Regions from separate parts of the Microbispora sp. NPDC088329 genome, predicted to be linked through region 2. Evidence: riboswitches for the same ligand, from Rfam matches in the RefSeq annotation. Region 2 holds a riboswitch; each other region holds the start of a gene.
What was found. A riboswitch is a leader RNA that binds a small molecule or an ion and turns the genes downstream of it on or off. The one in region 2 is predicted to bind cyclic di-AMP.

Region 1 (9,340 bases), on a different contig from region 2:
GCGCCCGCGTCCGCGACAGCCGCAAGACCCTGCCGGGGCTGCGCGCCCTGGAGAAGTACGCCGTCCGGGCCGGCGGAGGGGTCAACCACCGGATGGGCCTGCACGACGCCGCGCTGATCAAGGACAACCACGTCGTCGCCGCCGGAGGCGTCGCCGAGGCGTTCCGCGCCGTACGGCAGGCCTTCCCCGGTCTGCCCATCGAGGTCGAGGTGGACAGGATCGACCAGATCGAGCCGGTCCTGGCCGAGGGCGCCGACGAGATCCTGCTCGACAACTTCACCGTGGACCAGCTCGCCGAGGCCGTACGGCTGGTGGCCGGGCGCGCGCGGCTGGAGTCGAGCGGCGGGCTGACCCTGGACGCGGCCCGCGCGGTCGCCGAGACCGGGGTCGACTACCTGGCCGTCGGCGCGCTCACGCACTCGGCCCCGGCACTCGACCTTGGTCTAGATCTTCGTGATGCATAATCAGGGAATGCTGCTCACCATCGACGTCAGCAACACCCACACGGTGCTGGGCCTGTTCGAGGGTGAAGAGGTGATCGAACACTGGAGGATCGCCACTGATCCCCGCCGCACGGCGGACGAGATCGCGGTGGTGCTCCAGGGTCTGCTCGGGCAGTCGCCGCTGCTCAAGGACGCCGACATCAGCGGCATCGCGATCTGCTCCACGGTCCCGTCGGTGCTCAACGAGATGCGGGAGATGTCCCGGCGCTACTACGGCGACGTCAACGCGGTGGTCGTCGAGCCCGGCGTCCGCACCGGCGTCCCGGTCCGGATGGACAACCCCAAGGAGGTCGGCAGCGACCGCATCGTGAACGCGCTCGCCGCCACCACCCTGTACGGCGGGCCGTGCGTGATCGTGGACTTCGGCACGGCCACGTCGTTCGACGCCGTCTCGGCCCGGGGCGAGTACGTCGGCGCGGTGACCGCCCCCGGCCTGGAGATCTCGGTGGACGCGCTGGCCACGGCCGGGGCCCAGCTCCACAAGGTCGAGCTGGTCCGGCCGCGGTCGGTGATCGCCAAGAACACCGTTGAGGCGCTCCAGTCGGGCATCATCTACGGGTTCGCGGGCCTGGTCGACGGCATCGTGGACCGCATGACGGCCGAGCTGGCCTCCGACCCCGACGACGTCACCGTGGTCGCCACGGGCACCGGTGCGCCTCTGGTCATCGGCGAGGCCCGTACGATCGACGTCCACGAGCCCTGGCTCACGCTGATCGGCCTGCGGCTGGTCTACGCCCGTAACGCGTCCTGACGACTCCCTCGCGTACGGGACCATAGAAGGCAGGATCCCGTTCAGAGAGGACTGACGTGATGGACGCCGACTGGGTGGCGCGTTTCGCCGATGAGGTCATCGCCGAGGCTGAACGGCGCGCACCGGGCAAACCCATCGTCTGCGCGTCCGGCCTCAGCCCGTCCGGCCCGATCCACCTGGGCAACCTGCGCGAGGTCATGACCCCGCACCTGGTGGCCGACGAGATCAGGCGGCGTGGCCACGAGTGCGTGCACATCATCTCGTGGGACGACTTCGACCGCTTCCGCAAGGTTCCGGTGGGCATCGACCCCGCGTGGAACGAGCACATCGGCAAGCCGCTCACCACCGTCCCGGCCCCGCCCGGCAGCGAGTACCCGAACTGGGCCGAACACTTCAAGGCGCCGATGATCGCCGCGCTGAACGAGCTCGGCGTGGAGTTCCACGGCATCAGCCAGACGCAGATGTACACCTCCGGGGCGTACCGGGAGCAGGTGCTGCTCGCCATGCGCGAGCGGCGGCGGATCGACGCGATCCTCGACCAGTACCGCACCAAGAAGGCCAAGGCCAAGGAGGTCGCTGACGCCGACGAGGCCGCCGCCCTCGAGGGCTCGGGTGCCGCGAGCGAGGACGACGGTTCGGGCGCCGGGGGCTACTACCCCTACAAGCCCTACTGCTCGGCCTGCGACCGCGACCTGACCACGGTCACGTCGTACGACGACGAGACCACCGCGATGTCCTACACCTGCGTGTGCGGGCACAGTGAGACCGTGCTGCTGTCCGAGCACACCCGCGGCAAGCTGGTGTGGAAGGTCGACTGGCCGATGCGCTGGGCCTTCGAGGGCGTGGTCTTCGAGCCGTCGGGCGTGGACCACAGCTCGCCGGGCTCGTCGTTCGTGGTCGGCGGCCAGATCGTGCGCGAGGTGTTCGGCGCCCCGCAGCCGATCGGGCCGATGTACGCCTTCGTCGGCATCAGCGGCATGGCCAAGATGAGCAGCTCCAAGGGCGGCGTGCCGACCCCGGCCGACGCTTTGTCGATCATGGAGCCCGCGCTGCTGCGCTGGCTCTACGCGCGCCGCCGTCCCAACCAGTCGTTCAAGGTCTCCTTCGACCAGGAGATCCAGCGCATGTACGACGAGTGGGACACGCTGACGAGGAAGGTGCAGGACGGCACGGCGCTGCCGGCCGACCAGGCGGCCTACCGGCGGGCGTCGAGCACGGCCTCCCGGGTCTTGCCCGAGACGCCGCGGCGGCTGCCGTACCGGACGCTCGCCTCCGTCGTGGACATCGCCACCGGGCACGAGGAGCAGACGCTGCGCATCCTGCGCGCGTTCGACCCGGAGATCGCCGGGCTGGACGAGTTGCGGCCGCGGCTCGACCGCGCCCAGCACTGGGTGAACACCTACGTGCCCGCGGAGGAGCGCACCCAGGTGCGCGAGACGCCCGACAAGGAACTGCTCGACACGCTCGGCGAGCAGGAGCGGGAGTCGCTGCGCCTGCTGGCCGAGGGCCTCGACGAGCACTGGTCGCTCGACGGGCTGACCACCCTCGTGTACGGCGTGCCGAAGGTGCAGGCCGGGCTCGACATGGACGCCAAGGCGGCCACGCCCGAGCTGAAGGCGGCCCAGCGCGAGTTCTTCGCCCTGCTCTACCGGCTGCTCGTCGGGCGTGACACCGGCCCGCGCCTGCCCACGCTGCTGCTGGCCGTGGGCCGCGACCGGGTGCGCGAGCTGCTCGGCCGTGCCTGATCCCGGCGCCTGACCTCCTGGGAGCGGGCCGGACGGCATGGCCGTCCGGCCCGCGACCCGCTTGTCGCGACAGAGCGCGACAAGCCGGGGCAGGCGGGTCAGGGCAGAGGACTCAGGGCAGCAGGACGAGCCGGCCGCGCAGGCCGCCCTTCCGCAGGCGTTCGTGCGCCTCGGCGGCCTGCTCCAGCGGATAGGTGCCCGCGACCCGCATGCTCAGCCGTCCCGCCTCGGCCAGCTTCGCGACGTGGCCGAGCTGGGCCGCGTCGGCGCGGACGAACACCGTCGAGACCCGGATGCCGCGCAACGGGATGGGGGCCAGCCCGGCGCCCACGGCGACGAACGCGCCCCCGTTGCGTACGGCGTCCAGCGCGGGCAGGCCGACGACCGCCGCGTCCACCAGGCCGTGCGCACCGCCCGGAACGACGCCCCTGACGGCCGCGGCCAGATCGGTGCCCCTCGGCACGAACCACTCCGCGCCGAAGTCTCGGACCAGTGCCTCGTCGCCGGGCGCGGCGACCCCGGCGACCCTGATCCCCCGTGCGACCGCCAGCTCCACGAGATAGCCACCGACGCCCCCGGCCGCTCCCGTGACGACCAGGGTCTCGCCCGGGGCGAGCCCGGTGGCGTCGAGCGCCTGGACGGCGGTCAGCGCGTTCAGCGGCAGCGTCGACGCCTCCGGCGCGGCCACTCCCGCGGGCGCGGGCGCGACGGCCGTCTCGTCCAGGACGACCAGGTCCGCCTGGGCCTTGAACCGGTCCGTCAGGCGGTCCGACAAGCCGATGACCCGCTCGCCGGGCTGCACGCCCGTCACTTCCGGACCGACCCGGTCGACCACGCCCGCCACGTCCCATCCCAGGGCGTACGTCTCCAGATGCGGCATGAGCCCGTTGTCGGCGAGGGTGCCCGCGGCCGTGAGCAGGTCGACGGGGTTCACGGCGGCCGCCTCGACCCTGATCCGCACCTGTCCCGGCCCCGGCTCCGGCTCGGCCGCGTCGACGATCCCCACGGCTCCGTCCCGTGCCACCAGTGCTCTCATGAGTTCCTCCTTCCGGTGTGCCAAGGAGCGTAGGGAGGCCTACTCTCTTCTGGTAAGTAGGCACCTCAAAGTGCGTAAGTGACGCGGAGGAAAGACATGCCCACGCAGACGGCGGCCGAGCAGCGGGAAGAGGCGCGCCGGCGGTACAACGCGTACGTCGCGGCCTGCCCGTCGCGGCAGCTGCTCGACGCGCTCAGCGACAAGTGGGTGAGCCTGGCGCTCACCGCGCTCGCCGACGGCCCGCGGCGCTTCAGCGAACTGGCGAGGACGATCGCGGGCGTCAGCCAGAAGATGCTCACGCAGACGCTGCGGACGATGGAACGCGACGGCCTCGTCTCCCGAACGGTCACTCCCGCGGTGCCGGTCCGGGTCGACTACCGGCTCACGCCCCTGGGTGAAAGTCTCATGCCGCTGCTGAAAGCGATCAAGAACTGGGCCGAGGTCCACATGGAGGATGTCGAGGCGGCCCGGGAGACGTACGACCGGCGGGCCGACTCCGCACCTTGACGACCTTCGTGGCAGGCGTTTACCGTCCCTGAAGGGTGGGCCGACGAATCATCGTCGTGGGGGAGGGCGGACGATGGGTGTTCCCGAGGTCGTCTACCGAGGTGGCAATCCCGCCTCGGACCTTGACCGTGCCGGTCTCACCGAAGAGGACCTGCTTCTCCTCGCGGAGCTGGCCAAGGGCGTGACAGCCGATCGCGTGGGCCGCAGTCTCGATGTCAGCGGTCGCACCGTGCGGCGCCGGCTGCGGGGCATCTGCGACCGGATCGGCGTCGCGACCGCGATCGAGGCCGTCGCCTGGGCGGCACGCCGTCGTCTCATCTGACCGCGTTCCGCCCCACGCCCTCGGTTCGGGACGACTCAGTCGGCGACCCGGTTCCACCCCACGCCTTCGGTTCGGACGACTCAGTCGGCGACCCGCACCGCTCCCGCGAACGGCCGCCCGGCGATCCTCGCGATGTGGATGACGTCTCCCGTGCGCGGCGCGTGGATCATGTAGCCGCCGCCGATGTAGATGCCCACGTGGTGCAGGTCGGAGTAGAAGAACACCAGGTCGCCGGGGCGAAGCTGGTCACGGGAGATGTGCGTGCCCGCCGTCCACTGGTCGCCGGTGTAGTGCGGCAGGCTGACGCCGACGGCCTGGTAGGCCGCCATGACCAGACCCGAGCAGTCGAAGGAGCCGGGCCCCTCGGCGCCCCACACGTACGGCTTGAGCTGCTGCCTGAGCGCCCAGCGTGCCGCCTGGGCCGCCTTGCCGTCGCCCACGATGGGGAACGACATCCTGCTGCGCGTCTCGCTGCCGACCGTCCGGGAGACCTGCCGGTAGAGGCTGCTCTCGGTCTTCTTGATCAACTTATTGATCTTGTCGCGCCGGGAGTCGAGGCCGGTGAGGAGTTTCTTGACCTCGGCCTGCCGGGCGGAGGCGCTCTGCCTGGCCCGCGCGGCGGCGTCCATGGCCTTGGTGACCTCCGCGACCTCCTGGCTTCCCTGCAGCTCCAGGGCGTACGTCGTGGTGGCCTGGTCCAGGTACTCCCTGGGGTCGCCGTCGCCGCCGATGAGCGCGAGCGCGCCGCTGAGCCCGTTGGTCATGTAGGAGTGCTGTGCGAGAGCGCTCGCCTTCTGCCGGCGGACCTCCAGCTCGGCCTCGCTCTTGGCGAGGTTCTTCTTGGCGAGCTCGGCGGACCGCTCGGCCGCCTTCAGACGCACGCGCTCGCCGTTGTACTGCTCGGTGAGGCTCTCGATCTCGGTGTAGAGGCTCTCGACCTGCTCTGTGAGCTCCTTGAGGCTCGGCTTCGGGTCGGCGGTGGCGCGGACCACCGGGGCGCCGAACGTGATCGCGGTGAGCGCGACGCCGACGAACGCCAACCGGCGGATTGCACCCGGACCGGCCGTGCCGGATCCGGACTGTCGGCCGCGGGCGTGCCTGCCCGCCGACCGTCCTCCACGCATGCGCAACCGAGCTCCTCTCCCACATGCGCCCCGGGGCGGGCCCGCGTCATCGGGACGGGACCGCTCGGCGGGGCGCTACTGAGCGCCTACCGGGTTAGCTGACGGGTTCGGGCCGGAGTAGCCCTACCTTGACGGATTCACCCCTTGACGATCTGAGATCGAACCGATCCTGATCCTGCAGTTGGGTCCCCGGCTCCCCTCCGCACGCGGTGCTTCGAAGACTCGGCGCCCGGCCGCCGTGAGCGTGCACGATGACCGGCATCGTCGCAGGACGATAGTGCACGGCGAGTTCTTGCTCAACCAGAACTCCGAAACCCGTCTACGTTTGACAACCGATTGATCACAACCGGGTCACGAGTTCGGCACTGGTATGTCCGCGTTCACCTGGGTTTGAGCGGATCTGAGTCTTTGTATTGGCTGCTGGGACTCTCGGGAAAAATGGGACGAACCGGAACTGCTGCCGCCGGGCGGGCGGGTCGTTCGCCCGTATCCTGGCGGCTACGCACAGTCAGGCCCTATGTCGAGTGTGGCGTTTGGGCATGACCGTTATCCATGATGCCGCTGGACGCCGACGGTGAGGGATCGCCCGTGGTCCGGCTAGGCTGGCCGCTCATGGAGCAGGTCGCCGCGCAGACGCCCACCGGAGAGGGCGCCACCGCCGTGACGGTGCGCCGGGCCAGGACGCCCGACGTCCGGGCCATCCGGCGCCTTGTCGACGCGTACTCGGGAGTCGGTCCCCGTCTGCTCAAGAAGAGCACGGTGACGCTGTACGAGGACGTCCAGGAGTTCTGGGTGGCCGAGATCGGCGGTCAGGTCGTCGGGTGCGGCGCGCTGCACGTGCTGTGGGAGGACCTGGCCGAGATCAGGACCGTGGCGGTGGATCCCGCGGCGCGCCGCGGGGGAATCGGCCATCAAATCGTCGCGGCGCTCATCGAGACCGCCAGGGACCTCGGTGTGCGGAGGGTCTTCTGCCTCACCTTCGCGGTCGAGTTCTTCGCCCGGCACGGTTTCAGGCCCATTCAGGGCACCCCGGTCTCCCCCGAGGTGTACGCGGAACTGCTCGCGTCGTACGACGAGGGCGTCGCCGAGTTCCTCGACTTGGAGCACGTCAAGCCGAACACTCTGGGGAACACCCGAATGCTGCTGCACCTCGATCGCCATTGATGAAGGCTGGTTTGTGATCTTTGACGCTGATTGTCGACCGCCGCAAAGGTGACTGTTGATACACCTGTCGCTACTTTTGGCAATATCAGCGTGTGCTACAGACGTGCGGCGCATGCGTCTTCGAAACGAGGTGACACGGTGAGCACCGGACAGCCGCCGTACCCCCAGGACGAGTCGGACGGAACGCCACCGCCGTCATCGAGCCCCGGGTACGGCACGGACAGACCAGCCCAGGACTACGACCCCGACGTCACGGTCGTCAGCTATCGCCAGCCCGGGCAGCAGACGGGCCCGCAGCAGCAGCCCGGCTATGACCCCGCCCAGGGCGGTTACGGCCAGCAGCAGGGCTACGGCCAGCAGCAGGGCTACGGCCAGCAGGACTACGGTCAGCAGCCCGGTTACGGCCAGCAGCAGTACGGTCAGCAGGGCTACGGCGCCCAGCAGGGCCAGCAGCAGTACGGCCAGTCGTCCCAGGGTGGCTACGGCCAGCAGCAGGACTACGGTCAGCAGCAGTACGGCCAGCAGGGCTACGGCGCCCAGCAGAGCCAGCAGCAGGGCTACGGCCAGCAGGACTACGGCCAGCAGCCCGGTTACGGCCAGCAGGACTACGGTCAGCAGGGCTACGGCGCCCAGCAGGGCCAGCAGCAGTACGGCCAGTCGTCCCAGGGTGGCTACGGCCAGCAGCAGGACTACGGCCAGCAGGCCCAGCAGCAGTACGGCCAGTCGTCCCAGGGCGGTTACGGCCAGCAGCAGGACTACGGCCAGCAGGCCCAGCAGCAGGACTACAGCCAGCAGCAGTACGGCCAGCAGGGCTACGGCGCCCAGCAGGGCCAGCAGCAGGGCTACGGTCAGCAGCAGGGCTATGCGCAGCAGCAGTACGCCCAGCAGGGGTACGGCCAGCAGCAGTACGCGCAGCCGGATCCGCAGCAGGGTTACGGGCAGCAGTACGGCCAGCAGGGCTATGGCCAGCCCGGCTTCGGCCACCCGTACGCGGCCGCGGGGCCGATTCCGCCCGGCGCCCCGGCTCCGCTCGCGGAGTGGTGGCAGCGCCTGGTCGCCCGCCTGATCGACGGCGTCATCGTGGGAATCCCCTTCCTGATCCTCAACGGTGTGATCTTCGCGGTCGTCTACTCCTCGGCCAGCATCAACCTGAGTACCGGGGCCGTCACCGAGGCCAGCGGCCTTTTCCTCGCCACACTGCTCGTCTCGATCCTGAGCGGGCTCGTGATGGTCGGCTACGAGTTCCTCATGCTGCGCTCGCGCGGGCAGACGCTCGGAAAGATCGCGATGGGGATCAAGGTCGTCCAGATCGGCGGCACTCTCGACGGCGGCCTGCCCACCGACGTCGTCGCCAAGCGCGCCGGCGTGATGTGGGGGCCGCAGTTGGTGCGCTGGATTCCTCTCATCGAGTATCTGGCGGGCGTCTTCGCGTTGGTGAATGCGCTGTGGCTGCTGTGGGACAAGCCGCTGCACCAGGCGCTGCATGACAAGGTCGCCCGCACCGTGGTGGTCAAGGTCAAGTAACGACTGCGGACGGGGCCGATGGAACGGACCATCGGCCCCGTTTTTGTATGCGATCGCTATGGCGTCCTCCAGCCGCTGGCATCCGGCTGTGACGGAAAATCCATGCGGGGCCGCCCGGGCATGCCATGCTTGGGTTCACTGTCCCCGAGAGGTGCCCAATGACCGTGAGACCGCCCCCCGGCGCCAATCCTTAAGGTTCGCCTTCCCGTCCCCGTCCGGGCCATATCCGCCCACGGGCGGCTTAAGGAACCGCCAGGGACGCTTATGGGGCCGTATGGAGCCGCACGAGCCCTTATGGTGCTCCCGGATGCCCGCCCGCTCTACGCGGCGCAGGCGGCGTCCGTGGAATGCGGGGCATCGTTTGGCCGGGCGAAACTCGGACGCCGGGCCGCCGGGGACGTCCGCGTGATTGTGTCCCGCTCCTTTTTTCGATCTTCAGGCCGCCGCTCGTCGATCTTGATCGAACCGGCCGGTCCTCTCTTTTTACGAGGCTTCCGGGCCATGGCGATCTGCTTGCGCGTATATCCTCACAAGGCGTGCGTGCCGTACGAGAAGGGTCTCGTGCCCCTTGTGAAGATCCGGCTGTCGTGACGCGGGCTCCTCGTTTCACCGGGCTCTACAACGGTCGTACGTCCCCCGTCCGGCCTTTTCCAGAGGACCTGTT
Region 2 (9,340 bases):
CGCACGCAGATACTCGACGGTCCGCTCCACCTCGCGGCGGGCCGCGGCGAGGTCCACGCCGGCAAGGCGGTGCTCGTGCTTCACCACACGCGACCGTTCACGAGGACCGTGTGCACGTCGCCGCGCTGCGCCTGGAAGCGACATGCTCGTACGGATCGAGCACAGGCGGAGAGCTCCCGCCGGGCGGGGTACGACGGGGAAGAGGCGGGCAGGTCCGCCTTGACGCAGGTTCGGCGGGCGCCGCCGCGGGCGGGGGCCCGGTTCGCCCGGCAAGGCGGGGACGCAACCGATTCACGCCGAGAGCGCGAGAGTGGAGGTGCCGGCCATGAGGGGACGCGTTCTGCCGGCGGCCCTGCTGGCGGCCGGTCTGCTGACCGGCGGCGCGCGGGGCGCCGCTCTCGCCGCGACGGCCCCGGCTCAAACCCCGGCTCAGATCCCGGCTCAGATCCCGGCTCAGACGCCGGCACCGACGCCGGCGGCACCGGTCGGCACGACTCTCGCCTCCGATCACAACGAGCAGGACGTCATGTTCGCCCGGATGATGATCCCGCACCATCGTCAGGCGGTGGAGATGGCGAAACTGGCCGAGGGACGGGCGTCGGACCCCCGGGTCGTGCGGCTCGCCGAGCGGATCGAAGCCGCCCAGTCTCCCGAAATACGGACGATGAGCGGCTGGCTCACGGCCTGGGGCGAGCCGGTGTCCGGCGAGAGCCCCGCGCCGGCGCACCGTCACGCCATGCCCGGCATGATGTCCCCCGAGGAGATGCGCCGTCTCGAAGGGCTGTCCGGCCGGGCCTTCGACCGGGAGTTCCTCTCGATGATGATCCGGCACCACGAGGGCGCGGTCACCATGGGGCGGGACGAACTGCGCGGCGGGGTCTACGAGCCGGCCCGGCGGCTGGCGGCGTCCGTCGTGTCCAGCCAGTCGGCCGAGATCACGGAGATGAAACGCCTGCGGGGATGAAGCGGACGACGCGGGCGGCCGCCGACGGTGTCAGACGATGCTCGGGCGAGGGGCGCCGTCTTCCCCGCCGGATGCCGGACCGCCGGACGCCGCCGCATTGACGGACGCCACATTGACGGGCGCTGGATTGACGGGCGCCGGCTTGACGGGCGCCGGACCGCCGGACACGGGCGCCGGACCGCCGGACACAACATTGACGGGCGCCGGATTCGCGGACGCCCGCGCGGACGGGCGAGCGGCCCGCGTCGTGGCCCCCACCGTGGCCCCCACCGTGGCACGCGCAGTGACCCGTCCGGGGCCGCGTTTGCGGTGCCGTCCGCCGGAGGTCGCCGCCGCGGCCTTGACCCGGAGCCCGGTGACGGCGGTGGAGACGACCGCGAACAGCAGGCCGGCCGGCAGGACGGCGTCGCCGGGCGACCACACGACGCCGGGGGACTGCCCCTGCGTGGCCGCCAAGTTCCTGATGGTGAGCCCCACCGCACCCGGGACGCTCGCGTGCACCGCCGCCACGGGCTGGATCGTCACCGGCGCCTTCGGCGTGACCTTGACCTTGCGCGGCAGGCCGTACCCGACGATCTTGCTTTTGTCGCGTACCTTGCGCTTCAGCCACACGCCGTCGACGTTGCCCTCGATCGTGTGGACCTTCCCGTGGACGACCTTCTCGACCACGCCGACGTGGTCGATGTCTCGGATCTTCTTGGACCCCGACCAGTCGAAGAAGACCACGGCGCCCGGCTCGGGCGTGCCGCTCCACGCGTCGTGCTCCTTGAACCACTTGGCGTGCCGTGTGGTCAGCGCGAACTCGCCGACGCGGTCCTGTACGCCCGCCTGGTTCGCCGCCCAGGAGACGAACATGTCGCACCAGGGGGCGGTCCTGAAGTCGGGGTCCTTGGCGATGGTGTCGGCGTACCATTCGCCGAACTTCGTGTGTTTCCCGGCTCGTTCGCGGTAGCCCAGTTCCGGGCGGACGGCGTCGAGCAGCTGTCGTGCTATCGGATCGGTGGAAATCGCGGGCTCCTCATGGCGCGCTTCGAGACATGACGAACCGGCCCGCGGGCGTGACGGCAGGGCGGCATCACCGCGTGACGGCACGGCGGCCGGAAGACACGGCCGCGGCGGGGCGGGATCAGAAACGGGAGACGTGGCAGCCCGTCACGGGCGCGCCATCACCCCGGAAGCCTGGAGACGTTCCAGGGCGGGCATGTGGTCCGGGCGACGGACCCCGGACCGGGTGGGCAGGTGGAGCGGACACTCCACGCGCTCTCCTCTCCTTGGCCGCCTACCGGGTTAGCTGACGGGTTCGGGCCAGGAGTAGCCCTACCGGATGGTCCGGATTCACCCCAGAAAAGGTGGGTCCCCGGTTCCCGGGATCGATGACATCCGGGATTCGGCGGTCGCCGGTCGTCCTCGGGTTGAGGACCGCTCACCGGCGTGACACACGGGAAGCTTAGTAGATAACAAGTAAGACACGGCCAAAAACCCGGCAAACAGCCCGATTCCTGCTGCGGTCGGCCGAAGTTTCCCGCAGGTCCCCACGGTTGCGGGCAACCAACCGTGAGATGCGCCACAGGGGGCGCCGACGGCCGGGCGGAGCCTGTAGAGATCACCGCTGTCCGACCACGTGGGTAGCCTTACGGTCATTTCGGATCGACCGACAGAAGGGACCCGGGCAGTGCTGGACGACGCCGGACTCCAAGCCCTCCGGGAGGCGGCGCGGCTGTCTCCGGACAACCTCCCCCTACGGCGGCACCTCGCCGGGCAGCTCCTGGCCAAGGGATATCTCGCCGACGCCGAGGCCGAGTACCGGGCCGCCCTCCTGCTGTCGCCCAGGGACCCGGACGTCGTCGCCGGTCTGGCGGAGGCCTTCGTCCGGCAGAGCTCTTACGGCGCCGCGCTGTCGGCGCTCCAGCCACTCCTGGCCGAGCCCGGTTTCCCGCCGCGGATCGGGCTGCTCGCCGCCAGGGCGCTGCTGGGCGAGGGTGACGTGCCCGGCGCGGCGCGCCGCTACCACGACGCGGTCTCCCGCGATCCGTCGCTGTCCGACCCCGGCCTGGCCGCCCGGCTGGAGCCGCAGCCGGCCACGCCGTACCAGACCCAGACACAGCAGAGCCAGACACAGCAGAGCCAGGCGCAGCAGCCACAGACGCAGCCCGGCACGCCGTACGCGCCGGGGCCGCCACCCGGCCCGGCGTACCCCCCACCTGCGTACCCCGCACCGGCGCACGACGGCGACGTGGAGGTCCAGCGCTCCGGTGTCACCTTCGCCGACGTGGCGGGAATGGAGGCGGTCAAGGATGCGCTGCGGATGAAGCTCCTGCTCCCCGTCCAGCAGCCCGAGCTGTTCGCCGCGTTCGGCAAGCGGGCGGGCGGCGGAGTGCTGCTGTACGGCCCTCCCGGCGCGGGCAAGACCCACCTGGCCAGGGCGGCGGCGGGAGAGCTCGGCGCGTCGTTCATCGACGTCGGCCTGGCCGACATCCTGGACATGTACATCGGGTCCAGCGAGCGCAACCTGCACGCCACGTTCGAGATGGCCCGGCGCAACCGGCCGTGCGTGCTCTTCTTCGACGAGGTCGACGCGCTGGCCGCGCGCCGCTCGGACATGCGCCAGGCGCACACCCGCCAGCTGGTCAACCAGTTCCTCGCCGAGCTCGACGGCGTGGACGAGAACGCCAACGACGGCGTCCTGGTGCTGGCGGCCACCAACGCGCCCTGGTACATCGACGTCGCGTTCCGGCGGCCCGGCCGCTTCGACCAGCTGGTGTTCGTGCCGCCGCCCGACGCCGCGGCCCGCGCCGCCATCCTGCGCATCCTCTGCCGAGACAAGCCGCTGGCCGAGATGGACTACGACGCCGTGGCCCGGGTGACGGACGGGTTCGTGGGCGCGGACCTCAAGGGTGTCGTCGACCGCGCGGTGGAGACCAAGCTGCATCAGTCGATCAGCGCGGGCCGGCCCATCCCCCTGTCCACACCCGACCTGCTGGCCGCGGCCCAGACGGTGCGGCCCACGGCCGTACGCGAGTGGCTGACCACCGCGCGCAACTACGTCCTGCACGCCAACGACTCCGGCGCCTGGGACGAGCTGATGCCCTGGATCAACGGCACATCCAACGGTGCGTTCGGCGGCAAGAAGGGCGGCAAGGGCAGGTGGTGACGGCCGCGGCGCCACTCGAAAGGGCACGCACGCTGCTGACGCTGAACCGCCCGGCGGAGGCCGAACGGGAACTGCGCGGCCTGCTCGCCCGGGAGCCCGAGAACGTCGCCGGGCACGCCTTCCTCTCCGTGGCGCTGACGCAGCAGCACAGGGCGTCCGAGGGGATCGGCGAGGCCACCGAGGCCGTGCGGCTCGCGCCCGACCACTGGTTTCCCCACTACGTCGCCGGGCACGCGTACCACCGGGCGGGGCGCCCGCACGAGGCCGTCGCCGCCGCGCGGGCGTGCCTGGCGCTGTCCCCCGAGCACGCGCCGGCGTGGGAGCTGCTCGCTCGGGCGCACGTCTCCCTCGAGCAGTGGCCGCAGGCGGCCGACGCGGCGGAGCACGGGCTCGCCGCCGACCCCGAGGACGCCGACCTGGCCGGCATCCTCGCGGTGGCCCTCACCGTGCTCGGCGACGCCCTCCGGGCGAAGGAGGCGGCCGCGCGCGCCGTCGGGCTGGATCCCGAGAGCGCGACGGCCCATCTGGCGTACGGGCGGGCGCAGCTCGCCTTCGGCGCGCCGGCCGAGGCGGCCCGCGCGTTCCGCGAGGTGCTCCGCCTCGATCCCGGGTTCGACCAGGCCAGGGACCTGCTGGTGGCGGCGTTGAAGCGGCGTAACCCCGTCTACCGCGTGCTCGCGCGCCTTCGCGGCACGTTCTCCGGCGGATGGCGGATGGTGTTCCTGCTGCCGGCCGTGCCGCCGCTCATCGCCGTCTTCGTCCTCATCGCGCTGCTGCACTGGGCGGCCTGGGTCGCCGAGGCGGTCACCACCCTGCGCCTGGCCCGGGCCAGGGCCACCAGGCTGCTCTTCGACACCAGGGAGGCGAGAGTGGCGGCGCTGTGCTGCTGCCTTCCCGCCGCGGGTGCGGCGCTGCTCGTGGCCGGCGTGGCGACCGGCGGGGCGGCGCCCGCGGTGGCGGGCGCCGCCGTCATGGCCCTGGTCACCCCCGTGCAGGAGGCGGCGCACACGAGCGCGCCCCGCGGCCGCCTCGTGCTGTACGGCTGGTCGGGCCTTTTGGGGCTGGCCGCCGTCCTGTCGGCGATCGCGTCCCTCCCCACCGTCGCGCTGCTCACGGCGTACGCCGGGGTGGCCTCCATCTGGGTGGCGGCGGGCGTGCGGCGCCTGTTCGGGACGGGTGCGGCGCACGCGCTCTGACCGGCCCGGGGCCGATTGCTTAGTTAGTCAAAGCAAGCATTATCGTGGCCCTCCTGGACCCGCCGCCGGAGGCGACCGGCTCGTGCGGGAGCGTGATCACAGGTGGAGGGACTATGACCGACGCGATGTGGGCCGGCACGGTCGCCGTGACCGGGCACGAAGGCGCCGGCCTCGAAGCGTACGCGGCCCGGCCGCTCGGCTCCGCCCCGCACGGCGGGGTCGTGGTGATTCATCACATGCCCGGCTACGACGAGGCCACCAAGGAGATCGTCCGCAGGTTCGCGGCGAACGGCTACGCCGCGATCTGCCCGAATCTGTACTCCCGGGAGGGCGCCGGCGTCAGCCCGGACGACCAGGCCGCGGCGGCCCGGGCCAAGGGCGGCATCCCGGACGAACAGCTCGTCGGCGACGTCGCCGGCGCCGCGGCCTATCTCAAGGCCCTGGAGCACGCCAACGGCAGGATCGGTGTGATCGGCTACTGCTCCGGCGGACGGCAGGCCTTCCTTTCCGCGTGCTCGCTGGACATCGACGCCGCGGTGGACTGCTACGGCGCCTTCGTCGTCACCGCGCCGCCCGCCGAATATCCGCTCAAGGCCGAGCCGCTGATCTCCCGGGCCGCCGATCTGTCCTGCCCGCTGCTCGGGCTCTTCGGCGCGGACGACAGGTTCCCCTCGCCGGAAGAGGTGGGAGTGCTCTCCGCGGAGCTGGAGAAACTGGGCAAGGAACACGAGTTCCACGTCTTCCCCGACGCCGGCCACGCGTTCTTCGCCGTGGACCGGCCGGCCTACCGCCCCGCCGCCGCGGTGGAGGGCTGGAAGAAGGTCTTCGGCTTCTTCGGCCGCCGCCTCGCCGCCTGAGGAGACCAGGATGTGCACCTATCTCACCGAGAAGCTCCGTCTCGACGGCGCCGCCAAGGGGGCCTCGGGCTGGTTCACCGTCACCGACGGCATGGTCTACGTCGATCATCCCTACCACGCGTGCCATGAGCACACGGTGAACATCGACCTGACCAACCCCTCGGAGGGCCCGTCGGCCCGGGTCGCCATCGAGCTCACCGAGGAGGCGGCGCTCGCGCTGGTCGAGGCGATCCACAAGGCACTGGCCGCGGCGCCGCCCGGCCTCGCGTCGGCCGCTCCTCGTCCCGCCTCCGCCTGATCCGGCTCTCCCGACGCGGTCTCGTCCGCCCGCCCCTGCCGCGTCCGCTCGGGCCGCGTCTGGTCGGGCCGCTCGCCCTGCCCGCCCGAAGTAAGTGAGCAGGGCTGAGCGAGCAGGGCTGAGCGAGCGGGGTGAACGGCGGGGATAGCGCGGCCGGCGGGTGCGTCAGACGTCGAGCGACATGTACAGGCGGGTGCCGCCCGGCCGGAAGCCCACGCGTTCGTAGACCCGGCGCGAGCCTTCGCCTCCGTACTCCAGCCACACCGACCGGGCTCCCCCGGCGAACATCGTTTCGGCGAGCGTGGCGGTGACCGCGGCGGCGATGCCCCGTCCACGAAGGCCGGGACGGGTGCCGACCCCGGCGAGCTCCGACGTTCCCACGGCCGGGGCGGAGCACATGGCCGCTCCGGCGCAGCCGCCGCCGGGGGCCCGGACGAACCGGACCGCGCCGCCGCCCTCCTGTGTGCGGCGCAGCCGGGCCGCGCCCTCCGGCGAGGCGGCGAACTCACCGCCGAAGGCCTCGGACAGTGCGGCGTCGATCGCCGCGTAGTCCTCGTCGGTGGACGGCGTCTCCACCGGGAGAGCGGCCTGCGGCCTCGTCAGCGTGGCCGGGGTGCAGACGAGGTAGTCGTGCACCGCCTCGACGGTGAACCCCGCCTCACGAAGCGCGGGCTCCACCTCGGGCGCGGCGTCCGGGGCGAACTCGAGACGGGGCTTGAGCCCGCGCTCGCGAAACGCCCCGATCAGCGCCGCGACCTCCCGCCCGCCCGGCCTGGCGCCGGGCAGGGGTGTCGCGTAGTTGACGTACGGACTGGTGGTGCCGGGATCCACGCCCACGACGAAGTCCCCGGTCTCGACGACTTCGGGACGGCGGCGCAGGTTGGCCACGGCGAAACTCTGGACATCGATGCCCACGGTGATATCGACCTCACGAATGACAGGGTGAAGCGGTTCGCCCGCAGCGCGGAGCGGAGGGGTGAACTCGCATGGGAAAGCCATCCCGGACGGGGATTGGAGACGGTGCGCGGGGCACCGGTCGCGTGGGGCCACCGTGAGACGGTGAGGCAGTGAGCCGCTGTCGCGGGAGGCGTGGCGGTCAGTGCCGACGGCGGCCGCCGCGGGACGCCGAGAACATAGGCTTCGTTCCTTCGCTGCATTGTTCGTGTGTGAAGCGCGCTCACTCTCCCAAGAGGGTCCGTGAGCGCGCAAGCCGTTATTCGCCTGCCGAGTCAGCGCGTCGCGGGCGCGTCACCGGGCCGCCGGACGCCCAGCCGCGCGGCGAAGGCGGCGGCGTCCTCGGCACGTGCCCCAGTTGGAGCAGGTCGGACTCCAGCGCGACCACCCCGTCGGCGACGGTGGCGAGGGGCCGTTCCCGGCGGGAGGTGCGCGGCGAGCGGCCGGGGCCCTCGGGGCCCAGGACGGCGGCTTGCCGCTCGCCGGCGGGGACGAGAAGGTCGGGGGCCACCAGCCGCGGTCGCGGGTGTCCCGCAGCGGCACACGCCCGTGCCGTGCCGTGCCGTCCCGTCTCAGGACCCTGGGCGGTACTCGACGGTCCGGCGGCCGCCGCCGGGATAGATCATGATGAGGAGGTCCTGAGTGGTTCCGGGGTCGCCGGCCGGCTTGCGGTAGTGGACCCTGACCCGGTAGTGCCCCTTCCCTCTGAACGCGAGGTTCGGCAGGTCGCTCATTCCCGCGATGGGATCCATCAGCTCGATGTGGCCGGTCGGGCTCTCATAGCCGACCTCCACCACGTGGTCCCAGCCCTTCACCTCGACCGGAGGCCGCCGCCGGTACAGCTCCGCCGTCAGGCAGTTGTCGAAGTCGGAGTGAGTGAGGATCATCAGATGCCCCGGGAGGGCGGCGACGAGCCCGCCGGCCCGGAGCCTGTCCGGCAGCCCGTCGTCGAACGCGTCGTCCGTCTCGGCGGACTCGATGATCCCGTAGTCGGTGCCCATCAGCGCCCTGACGACCCGGAGCGGCCGGACGAGCGGCCGGTGGCGCGCCCTGTCGCACGCCCGCTGATTGGCCGCCTTCCACGCCCCGAACTCGGCCTCCTCCGCTGCTTTCCGTTTCCGCAGGTCCGCCTCCGCCGATGGGCAGATGGCGGCGACCAGGTACATGTCCGCGCCGCCCGGGCGATAGGCGTCGCACGCGGCGTGCCCGTAGGCGAGCAGGTCCCGGTCGGAGACGTTCCGGAAACCCCCGCTCGTGCGCGCGGCGCAGAGGAACGCCCGCTCGCCCGCGCCGAACGGCAGCACGTCGAGCGCGCCGGACGCCGACCCCTCCACCGAGTGCATCTCGCAAGGACGACGGGCGATGTCCCCCGCGGCCAGATCGGCGACCGGCAGGAACGCCACGAGTGCCAGCGCGGCCAACGGCACGGCGGCGCGGCGCGGCCACCGGTGGCGCGTCACGGACCGCAGCACCCGCCGGACCCGGTGCCCGGGGACGCGCACCGCGGCCAGCACGCACAGGGCGGCCGCGGCGGCGACGGCGTCGGGGACGACGAAAAGCCTGACTCCCAGAAGGCCGCCCCACCTCTCGAGGCAGCCCGTGTCGCGTGCGATGTCCGCGGCGAACGCCAGCGGGGCGAGGCCGTACAGGACGAGCAGCGGCGCCACCGCGACGCGGGCCAGCACGCGGCCGGCACGAGGGCTGCCTCTCCAGGTGGCGGCCCAGTTCGCGAGGAACGCGAGGACGATCCCTGGAAGCCCGGCGTACCAGGCCAGAGGGAGGTACGCGCGGGCCGGCCACCACAGGCGCGTCGCCGAGTCGTAGAGGTCGCGCGCCGGGCAGTACCCGAACGAGAACCAGCCGAAGCCGGCACCTGTCAGGGTCAGGTCGTAGGCCAGCCCCGCCGTGGACACGACCAGT
Region 3 (9,340 bases), on a different contig from region 2:
GGCCCCGGCCGTGGCGACACTGGATCGGCAAGGACGGCCGCGCGACGGTCCGTGCGGTGCGGGACGAGCTGGAGAAGGGACGCTGGATCAGGGTGGAGCCGCACCGGCCGTTGCTGATCTTCGCCATGAATCACGTCCGCGTACGCGACACGCGTGTGGTGAAACGACTGGCGACGCGGGTCTCCGGCGCGCTCACCGGCCCGGTGTCCCGGGTCGGGGACCGGGAGGCGGCCCTCGTCGGCCTGGCCGCCGCGGGAGAGCTCGGGACGGTCCTCCCGCGAGCGAGACGACGGGCGCACAAGCAGCGCATCGCCCAACTGGCCGAGCGCGGCGGCCCGGTGGCGCCGGCCCTCCGCAAGATCATCCAGCAGGCCCGCGCGGCGAGCGGAGGCTGAGGCTGTCCACCGTCAGCAGGTGCGGAGCATGTTGAGCAGGGCGACCTTCTCCGACCGGGTCACGAAGAGACGGTAGTGATGCTTCACCGTGATCCACGAGGTCGCGTAGCGGCACCAGTAGCCGCGGCGCGGCGGACGCCAGCTCTGCGGACCCCTGCCTCCCTTGGCCATGTTGACCGAGTGGCTCACCACGACCAGCTCCGGACGCGTGAGGTCGTTGGCGAACGCGCGCCGCTTGGCCTGGCTCCACCTCTTGGCCCCGGAGCGCCAGGCGTAGGCCAGGGGAACGATGTGGTCGACGTCGGTCTGCTTCACGCTCTTCAGCACCTTGCCGTCGTACGGGCTGTGCCAGACGCCCTTCACGGCCTGGCACGCCGCGTTCCTGCGTACGCGCCGCCCGTCGCGGGCGAGAACCACCTCCCGCGCGTCGCACTCCCCCTTGTGGTGCGCCCATCGGGGCTGGAAACGCCGATGGCTGTACCCGCGGATCGACAGCGGCTTGGCGACCTTCAGATGAGCCAGCATGCGGCGGGCCGTCGCCCCGGCGCCGGTTTGCTGGCGGGCGTCGGCCGCGGCCTGCGGGGCGAGCGCGACAGCGGTGATCGGGAGGACCAGAAAGGACAGTACGGCGACTCGGAGCGTGCGACTCATGAAGATCATGGTTCCAGCCATACCAGTCTCTCCCCACCGGCCGTGACGATATGCGACGGATCAGATGCGGAATCGTCTCACCCGCCGGATGTCCGGGGCCGCGGAGACGCCGAGGGAATGTCCGGCGATCACCGGTGGTTCCAAGACAACGAAAGTTGAAGTTTCAATCAGAAAGGGCGGCCATGCCCGCTGTCACCGCAGACACCCTGACGCTGCCACGAGTCGCCGTACCGGATCCGGCCGTTGCAGCACCGCGCCCCGTTCTCTCGGTGACGACCGCGCCCAGCGGCTTCGAGGGCGAGGGCTTCCCCGTACGGCGCGCGTTCGCCGGGGTGCCGCAGGCCATGCTGGACCCGTTCATCCACATGGACCAGATGGGCGAGGTCGAGTACGCCCCGGGCGAGCCGAAGGGCACGCCGTGGCACCCGCACCGCGGCTTCGAGACGGTCACCTACATCATCGACGGGGTCTTCGAACACCAGGACTCCAACGGAGGCGGCGGCACCATCACCAACGGCGACACCCAGTGGATGACCGCCGGGTCAGGCCTGCTGCACATCGAGAAGCCGCCGGAGCACCTGGTGGTCTCGGGCGGGCTCTTCCACGGCATCCAGCTGTGGGTGAACCTTCCTCGCGCGCACAAGTTCCACCTGCCCCGCTACCAGGACATCCGGGGGCGTGAGGCGGCACTGCTCGCCTCGGCCGACGGCGGCGCGCTGCTGCGGGTGATCGCCGGCGAGCTGGACGGGAACGCCGGCCCCGGCGTCACGTTCACCCCGATCACGATGGTGCACGCGACCGTCAGCCCCGGCGCCCGGCTGGACCTGCCGTGGAACCCGGAGTTCAACGCCCTCGCCTACGTGCTGGCCGGTCAGGGCTCCGTGGGCGCCGAGCGGCGGCCGATCCGCAAGGGGCAGCTCGCCGTCCTCGGCTCCGGCGGGTCGCTGACCCTCGCCGGGGACACCGCTCAGCCCCAGGCCGAGCCCAATCTGGAGGTGCTACTGCTCGGCGGGCGGCCGATCCGCGAGCCGGTCGTGCACTACGGGCCGTTCGTGATGAACACCCGCGCCGAGATCATTAAGGCGATGGAGGACTACCAGGCGGGCCGTCTGGGCGTCGTCCCCGCCGAGCGGGTCCCGCACGCCGACGGACCCCTGACCGCGACGGACTGACCCGCCCGCCGGAAGGCCGGCCGGCAGGCGCGCACACCCGCCGCCCGGCCGGCCTTCGACAGCGGAGCCGCGGTTCCCTACGCGGGCCCGACGTGGACCGCGACTCCGGTACGACCCTCCGGGCCCCGCCGGTCACTGCGGCCCAAGACGCGCGCCGACCGTACGCAGCGCTTCGAGAAGATCGCGCGCCGACGGGGCGTGATCGGGATCGACGAGCCACTGGGTCGCCATCCCCCCGAGCAGCGCCTGGTAGAACGAGCCGACGGCCATCGCCTTCCGCTCGTCCGCGCCCGGATCCAGGTTCTCGAAGATGGCCGCGAGTCCCAGCCTCGCCTGCCGGTTGGCGGCCCCGAACGCCTCGCGCAACTCGGGCAGACGGTCCATCTGCGCGATGAGCTCGAACTGAATGGCCCAGAGCGGCCGCAACCTGACGAAGGACTCGATGATCCGCGTCCAGGTCGCCTCGAATCGCTGTGCGGGGGCGCCGCTGAGCGACGCGTCGGCGGCGAGAGTCTGCTCGATCTCCTTTCCCCATTCCTCCATCGCCTCGATGAGAGCCGCGTTGAGCAGCGCCTTGGTCGATCTGAAGTGATAGCCGATGGCGGCGAGGCTCGTGCCGGCGGCCGCCGCGATGTCCCGCGCGGTGGTGCCGGAATATCCCTTCTCCATCAGGCAGCGCTTGGCTCCCGCGAGCAGATCTTCCCGGTTTCCCATGGTCGGAGCTTAGCCGACGTCCGAACAAACGTCTTGCACATTTGTCCTAGACATTTGATTGAGACGTTTGTACAGTCTCAGTCATGAAGCACATCCTGATCTCCGGCGGGAGCGTCGCCGGCCTGACGCTGGCTTTCTGGCTCCGTGAGCACGGCTTCGCGGTGACCGTCGTGGAACGCGCGCCCTCGCCGCGGGACGGCGGCTACAAGATCGACATTCGGGGAGCGGCACTCGACGTCGTCGCCCGCATGGGGCTGCTGGAGGAGGTGCGGCGGCACAGCACGGACATGCGGGTCGCACGCTTCGTCGACGCGCGGGGCAGGCAGACCGGCACGATGAGCGCCGACCTGTTCGGCGGTCGCGAGGGAGACGACGTCGAGATCATGCGCGGTGACCTCACCCGGCTCCTGCACGCGGCGATCGGAGACACCGTCGAGTACGTCTTCGACGACTCCGTCACGGCCCTGCGGGAGACCGCGGACGGCGTGCGCGTCACCTTCGCGAACAGCTCCCCGCGTACGTTCGACCTGGTGGTGGGCGCCGACGGCCTGCACTCGAACGTCCGCGCGCTGGCCTTCGGTGAGGAGTCCCGGTACGTCCACGACCTCGGGCACCACATCTCGATCTTCACGGTGCCGAACCATCTCCACCTGGACCGCACGGAGATGATGCACCCGGCCCCCGGCAGAAGCACCGGCATGTACAGCACCGGGCGCGGCGACGACGCCAAGGCGATGTTCCTCTTCTCCTCGCCGCCGCTGGAGTACGACCGGCGGGACACCGGCCGGCAGAAGAAGCTGCTCGCCGAAATCTTCGCCGGTCAGGGCTGGGAGGTCCCTCGTCTCCTCGACGCGATGTGGGACGCGCCGGACTTCTACTTCGACTCCATCAGCCAGGTGCGCATGGACCGCTGGTCGTCGGGCCGGGTGGCCCTGGTCGGTGACGCCGCCTACGCCGCGTCACCCGCGTCCGGTCAGGGCACCAGCCTGGCCCTGGTCGGCGCCTACGTTCTCGCCGGCTGCCTCGCCGAGACGGCAGCAGACCACGCCGCAGGAGACCACGCCGGGGGGTTCGCCGCGTACGAGCGGGAGATGCGGCACTTCGTGGAGGAGAACCAGAAGCTCGCCGCGAACAACCTCAAGGGCATGGTGCTGAAGTCCAAGGCACAGATCCGGTTCCAGATGCTGATGTTGCGGCTGATGCCGCACCTGCCGGGCAAAGACCGCATGATCGAGCGGGTCACCGAGCCCATCCGCAGGGCCGCGACCGCGATCACGATCAGGGATTACCGAACGCCGGCCGCGTAGCCGCGGACACCGTCATCCGCGTGACCAGCCAACGCCGATCGCTGGGGATCCAGCCCGAATCCGGAACATTCCGAGGTTCTCCGGCATCTCACCCGGCATGAGATTGCGCATGGCTCTCGCGGCACTTCTCCTGGCCACCGTTCCGCTGAGCGGACAGCCCGCGGCGGCCGCCACGCCGGCCACGATCGCGTACGCGCGGCTGACCCAGGCGTGGGAACTGGTCCTGACCGACGGAAACGTGGTGAAGGTGCCGGAAGCGCTCGCCGCGGCACCCGACGACGCGGTCAACGCCGGCTGGCGGGCGCCGTTCCTGATCAGCGGGGACGGACGGCACTTCTTCTACTTCCGCGAGTCGGACGGCCTGTTCGTCGAGCGGACCCCCAACGGCAGGGAAAGGGTGGTGTCACGGGAGATCAAGGCGTACGACATCGGCGAGGAGTGGCCGTGGGTGTCGTATGACGGGAGTTTCGTGATCGTCGGGAACTCCGCACCGGCGCTGGGGGCCTTCGTGGACCTGCGGAAAGGCACGACGATGTCGAATCCCGGGGGAAGGGACGACTGGAGCTTCGACGGATTCAGCCCGGACGGCGAGCGGCTGCTGTTGAGAAGGGTGGGCGGGAGCCGGGTGACGGTGTTCGATCGGCGACTGCGTGCCCGGTTGCGGCTGAAGGCGAAACTGTCGCCGGACGCGCTGGCGAACGACCACCACACGGCAGTGGAGCTCGTCGGCACGTCACCCACGTTGCGCAGGCTGCGCCCGGTCGACCTGCGCACCGGCCGCGCGGGCCGCACCGTGACCGTGCGGTTGCCTCGCGGGCAGTACATCGACGACCTCGAATTCGACCAGAAGGGACGCCTGATCGTCCGGTCGAAGACCAAGACGGGCGTGGCGATCTACCGGGTCTCGAAGACGACCGGCAAGGCGTCGCTGCTGCGCAGCCTCGCCAGGCCCGACGCGAAGGCCTGGGTGCTCCCGGGCGACAGCGCCTACGAGCCGTGGACGGAGAAGAAATGAGCCCGGCCGTCACCCGTGTGAACGGATGCCCTCTCCCAGACGTCGTACTGGCGAGTGGAGGGGAAGCACCATGCGTACCGTACTCGTCTCGGCCGTGACGGCGCTCGGGCTGGCGTGCATGCCGGCCGTGGCGGCCTCCGGCGTGACCCACCAGGGCCCGCAGGCCGGGCAGACCGCGTCGGCGTGGCGGCTGACCAGGGTGAACACACTGCCGGGGGACGACGTACTCAACGACCTGACGGTCCTGGGCAACGGGTCGGTGTGGGCGGCCGGTCACCGGGTCGTGAACGGCAGGCAGCGGGGACTGGTCCAGCGGTTCGACGGCGGCTCGTGGACGGTGATCCCCGGCAGCCCGCCGTACGAGCTGAAGGCCGTGACGGCGACCTCGAACAGGGACGTATGGGTCTTCGGCCCGAAGAAGGCCGCCCGGTGGAACGGCCGCGCGTGGACCACCCTCTCGCTCGGCGGCTTCTCGGCGACGGACGCCGACGCGGCGGGCGCGAAGGACGTCTGGGCGGTCGCCGAGTCCTCGGCCTCGGCCAGGCACTGGAACGGGTCCTCCTGGAAGAGCGTCCGGCTGCCGGCCCGCGCCGCCGCCGTCGACGCCTTCACCGCCGGTGACGTCTGGGCGGCGGGAACCACGGGCGACCGTCCCGCGATCATGCGGTGGAACGGAAGGTCCTGGGCACTGGCGCCCACGCCCGCGATCAAGCTGCCCGCTCCCGACGCGGCCGCGGTCCTCAACGACATCGCCGTCGTGAGCCCGGCGAACGTGTGGGCCGTCGGCGGCGTCACCTGGGAGGGCGCCGACGACGAGGGCGACGACGTGACCTACGGCCGCACCCTGGTCATGCACTGGAACGGCAGGTCATGGGACACCTCGATCGGTGCCGCCAACGCGCAGCCGTACACGGAGGTGGAGCCCGACGGTCAGGGCGGCGTGTGGGTCGTGCAGGGCAGCTGGAACCCCACCCTCTGGCATGTCACGGGTTCCGCGTGGCGCGGCGCCCCGCTTCCCCATAAGGCCGGCACCGACGCCGTCCTGTTCTCGATCGCGCGCAGGCCCGGGACGGCGACGGTGTGGGGCGCGGGATTCACCGTGCCGCAGGGCGACCCCGACGACCCCTCGGCCAACGGCGCGTTCTGGCGCACGCGCTGACCGGCTCGTCCGCGGGCACGGCCGACTCTCAGCGCGGGCACGGCCGGCTCTCGGCCCGGCGCATGGCCGAACGCCGTGAAGGTCGCCCTCTCGGGATGTGATGAGCGTCACAAAAAGCAGCCTCACCTGCGTACTGACCTGCGGTTTTTCCTTTTGATCCTTTAACGCCTTTTTGCCCCCTTTGCAGCGATATGGGGCTGCTTGGTAGTTTCCTTGCCCTACGGCGGCGCCCCTGTGGCGCCGCCGCGGCGAACCCGGCCCGGCCGTGTTCGGAAGAAACCATCCACAGTCACCGCCGCCATGTCCTCTCCGCCCCCCTGGGCGCCGGTGATGCCGAATCCGAGCAGCAAGGAGGCCCGGAGCCGGGGAACCAGTCGACCTTCGCCGAAGGTCTGGGGTGAATCGGCGCGCATGCGCCGTAGGGCGACTTCCCTGCCCGAATCCGTCAGCTAACCCGGTAGGCGCAAGCGGAAGACCGTAGGGAGAGATCCCCTGTCCACCAACCCCACCACTCTGCTCCGCATCGCCATCGTCACTGTGGGTAGCGCCACGCTCACCGCCTCCGTAGCGGGCTTCGGCGCACTGCCCGCGGCCGCCGCTTCGGAGACGATGGCAGCTCCGCCCCCGGCCCCCGGGGTCATCGCACCCGAGCCCGCCGTCACGGGGGTCACCCCGGACACCAGCGCGGCTCCCGCGGCGGAGGACGCCGCGGACAAGAAGCTCACCAAGGCCGCCCTCCAGCAGAAGAAGGCCGAGCGGGCCATCAAGGTGGTGAGAAAGCACCTCGGTGACCCCTATGTGTGGGGCGCCACAGGCCCGCACGCGTTCGACTGCTCCGGGCTCGTCCAGTTCGCCTGGCGCAAGGCCGGCGTCAAACTCCCGCGTACGACGTGGTCGATGCTCAACGCCGCCAAGAGAAAGGTCTCCCTGGCGCATATCAAGCCCGGCGACCTCATCTTCACCAGCGGCGGCGGTCACGTGGGCATGTACGTGGGACACAAGAAGGTGATCAGCGCGCCGCACAGCGGCGCGGTGGTCAGCGTCGACAGGCTCAACGGCTATTGGAGGAACGGCTTCCTGACCGCCGTACGCCCCGGCGTCTGACCCGGGACGTCGTAGAGGCGTCCGGCGGAGCTGCCCTGCCGGGGCACCGTCAGGGCAGCTCCGCCTCTGCTCACCCCTGCCGCAGGTGGGCCAGCAGTCCGTCCAGCGGCCGTGGCACGCGGTCGGGCTCCAGTGCCGCGACGAGCCTGCCCGAGTAGCGGATCTTGCGTCCGCCGCCTGATCCCATGAACCGGCGCAGCTGGTCGTGAGTGCTCCGCCCGCGCCATCCGGATTGCTTCTGGAGTGTGCGGAATGAGCGGAGCTCGCCCTCGGCATCGAGGACGCGTTCCACCGTGGCGGTGCCGAGGGCGCGGATCAGCTCGTCTTCCAGGTCGGCCACGCACACGAAGAACCCGAGCGTCTCCAGATCGCTCCTGTCGAGGTCGGATCCCAGGCCGGCACGCTCGAGGCCCCTCCGGAAGGCGCCCTCTTCACCGGCGTCGTACAGACCGGCCAGCCGGAGGTCGCGACCGGCGGGGCCGAACCTGCAGGCATATGTCCCGATGTTCGTGGCGCCGCCCATCGCCACGACGGAGATGCCTTCGGCCGCGAGGTCCCGGCCGCGGCGCTCGGCCAACGTCTCGACGGCCGACTTGTCACTGGTCCCCTCGACCAGGACCACAGTGCGCGTACGGTTCACGCGCTCAGCCTCGCACCCCATCCGGTGGAGTCCGTACCGGTTTTTCCTCCTCATGGGAGCGGCAGCGTGGCCGGCTACGTCGAGCCCGCGTTCGCCTCTGTGCCCGCGATGATTCCGGGCTCCGCCGTGGCGGTGCCGGTGGTGCCGTCGATGGTGACGACGGTGCCGTCGCGGAGCCTGCTCGTCACGTTCGGGATGCCGAGGACGGCGGGGATGGCGCGTTCCCGAGCGACGATCGCGGCGTGGGAGAGCACGCCTCCGGTTTCGGTGACGACGCCGGCGGCGATGCGCAGCAGCGGTGTCCAGGCGGGGTCGGTGAAGGGGCAGACGAGGATGTCGCCCGGACGCACGCGCGCGAAGTCGCCGCGCCCACGGACGATTCTCACGGTGCCGGTCACGGTGCCGCGGCTGCCCGGCGTCCCGGTGAGTGTGACGGCCGGCATGTCCGAGGCGTCGGAGGGCGATGCCGGTGGTGGCGGTGCGGCGGTGACCGGCCGTGCCTGCAGAACCCAGACGCGGCCGTCGGCGATCGCCCACTCGATGTCCTGCGGTCCACCGAGCACGGCGGCGATCTGTCCGCCCAGCTCGGCCAGCCGCGTGGCGGTCACGTCGCCGAGCGCCGGCCGGTTCCGGGAGCCGGTGGGCACGTCGCGGATGACGAGCCGCGTGCCGCGCCGGTCAAGGCGCTGCTGTTTGTCCGCCACGGTGCGGGTGACCGACCCGTCTGCCGTGACCCGGTAGGAGTCGGGGGTGACCCTGCCCTCGACGACGCTGGGGCCGAGGCCCCAGGACGCCTCGATCCGGGTCGCGTCGCCGGAGTCCGCGGGGGTGAACATGACCCCGGACACCTCGGCGTCCAGGTGGCGTTGGACGATGACGGCCATCACAGGGTCGCCGGACGGTCGGCCGTCGCGGCCGGAGGCGGCCCGGTATTCGACGGCACGCGGGGAGAACAGCGAGGCCCAGCAGGCACGTACGGCCTCGGCGACCTCACCGGCTCCCTGCACGGCGAGGAAGCTCTCGTGCTGACCGGCCGCCGACGCCTGAGCGGTGTCCTCCCGCGCTGCCGATGATCTCACCGCCACGGGCGGATCGCCGAGCTCGCCGAGCGCGCGTTCCAGCGCGTCGATCACGGCGGCGTGGACCGGCCGGGCCTCGATCGTCCGTGCCGCCGCATGGACGT

Region 1: linked by a shared signal. The riboswitch ahead of AB0O28_RS28265 (NlpC/P60 family protein) and the one ahead of AB0O28_RS15065 (CHAP domain-containing protein) in region 2 are both predicted to bind cyclic di-AMP.
Region 3: linked by a shared signal. The riboswitch ahead of AB0O28_RS00205 (NlpC/P60 family protein) and the one ahead of AB0O28_RS15065 (CHAP domain-containing protein) in region 2 are both predicted to bind cyclic di-AMP.

Annotation. Positions count from the first base shown of each region.
Region 1 covers NZ_JBFBIP010000018.1:1,701-11,040, reverse strand. The annotation lists gene AB0O28_RS28295 (L-aspartate oxidase) at 1-464, shown strand, start outside; gene AB0O28_RS28290 (type III pantothenate kinase) at 472-1,254, shown strand; gene lysS (lysine--tRNA ligase) at 1,314-2,999, shown strand; gene AB0O28_RS28280 (NADP-dependent oxidoreductase) at 3,112-4,035, opposite strand; gene AB0O28_RS28275 (helix-turn-helix domain-containing protein) at 4,132-4,542, shown strand; gene AB0O28_RS28270 (LuxR C-terminal-related transcriptional regulator) at 4,616-4,864, shown strand; gene AB0O28_RS28265 (NlpC/P60 family protein) at 4,945-5,904, opposite strand; cyclic di-AMP (ydaO/yuaA leader) riboswitch at 6,057-6,226, opposite strand; gene AB0O28_RS28260 (amino-acid N-acetyltransferase) at 6,601-7,152, shown strand; gene AB0O28_RS28255 (RDD family protein) at 7,291-8,676, shown strand.
Region 2 covers NZ_JBFBIP010000006.1:228,911-238,250, reverse strand. The annotation lists gene AB0O28_RS15075 (hypothetical protein) at 1-84, opposite strand, end outside; gene AB0O28_RS15070 (DUF305 domain-containing protein) at 326-964, shown strand; gene AB0O28_RS15065 (CHAP domain-containing protein) at 995-2,056, opposite strand; cyclic di-AMP (ydaO/yuaA leader) riboswitch at 2,225-2,367, opposite strand; gene AB0O28_RS15060 (AAA family ATPase) at 2,637-4,115, shown strand; gene AB0O28_RS15055 (tetratricopeptide repeat protein) at 4,112-5,311, shown strand; gene AB0O28_RS15050 (dienelactone hydrolase family protein) at 5,425-6,168, shown strand; gene AB0O28_RS15045 (DUF6295 family protein) at 6,179-6,466, shown strand; gene AB0O28_RS15040 (GNAT family N-acetyltransferase) at 6,632-7,381, opposite strand; gene AB0O28_RS15035 (hypothetical protein) at 7,680-7,931, opposite strand; gene AB0O28_RS15030 (hypothetical protein) at 7,993-9,340, opposite strand, start outside.
Region 3 covers NZ_JBFBIP010000001.1:31,969-41,308, forward strand. The annotation lists gene AB0O28_RS00170 (GPP34 family phosphoprotein) at 1-395, shown strand, start outside; gene AB0O28_RS00175 (HNH endonuclease family protein) at 408-1,046, opposite strand; gene AB0O28_RS00180 (pirin family protein) at 1,316-2,218, shown strand; gene AB0O28_RS00185 (TetR/AcrR family transcriptional regulator) at 2,351-2,932, opposite strand; gene AB0O28_RS00190 (FAD-dependent monooxygenase) at 3,016-4,239, shown strand; gene AB0O28_RS00195 (hypothetical protein) at 4,349-5,254, shown strand; gene AB0O28_RS00200 (hypothetical protein) at 5,325-6,413, shown strand; cyclic di-AMP (ydaO/yuaA leader) riboswitch at 6,735-6,892, shown strand; gene AB0O28_RS00205 (NlpC/P60 family protein) at 6,951-7,517, shown strand; gene AB0O28_RS00210 (TOPRIM nucleotidyl transferase/hydrolase domain-containing protein) at 7,588-8,157, opposite strand; gene AB0O28_RS00215 (PEP/pyruvate-binding domain-containing protein) at 8,232-9,340, opposite strand, start outside.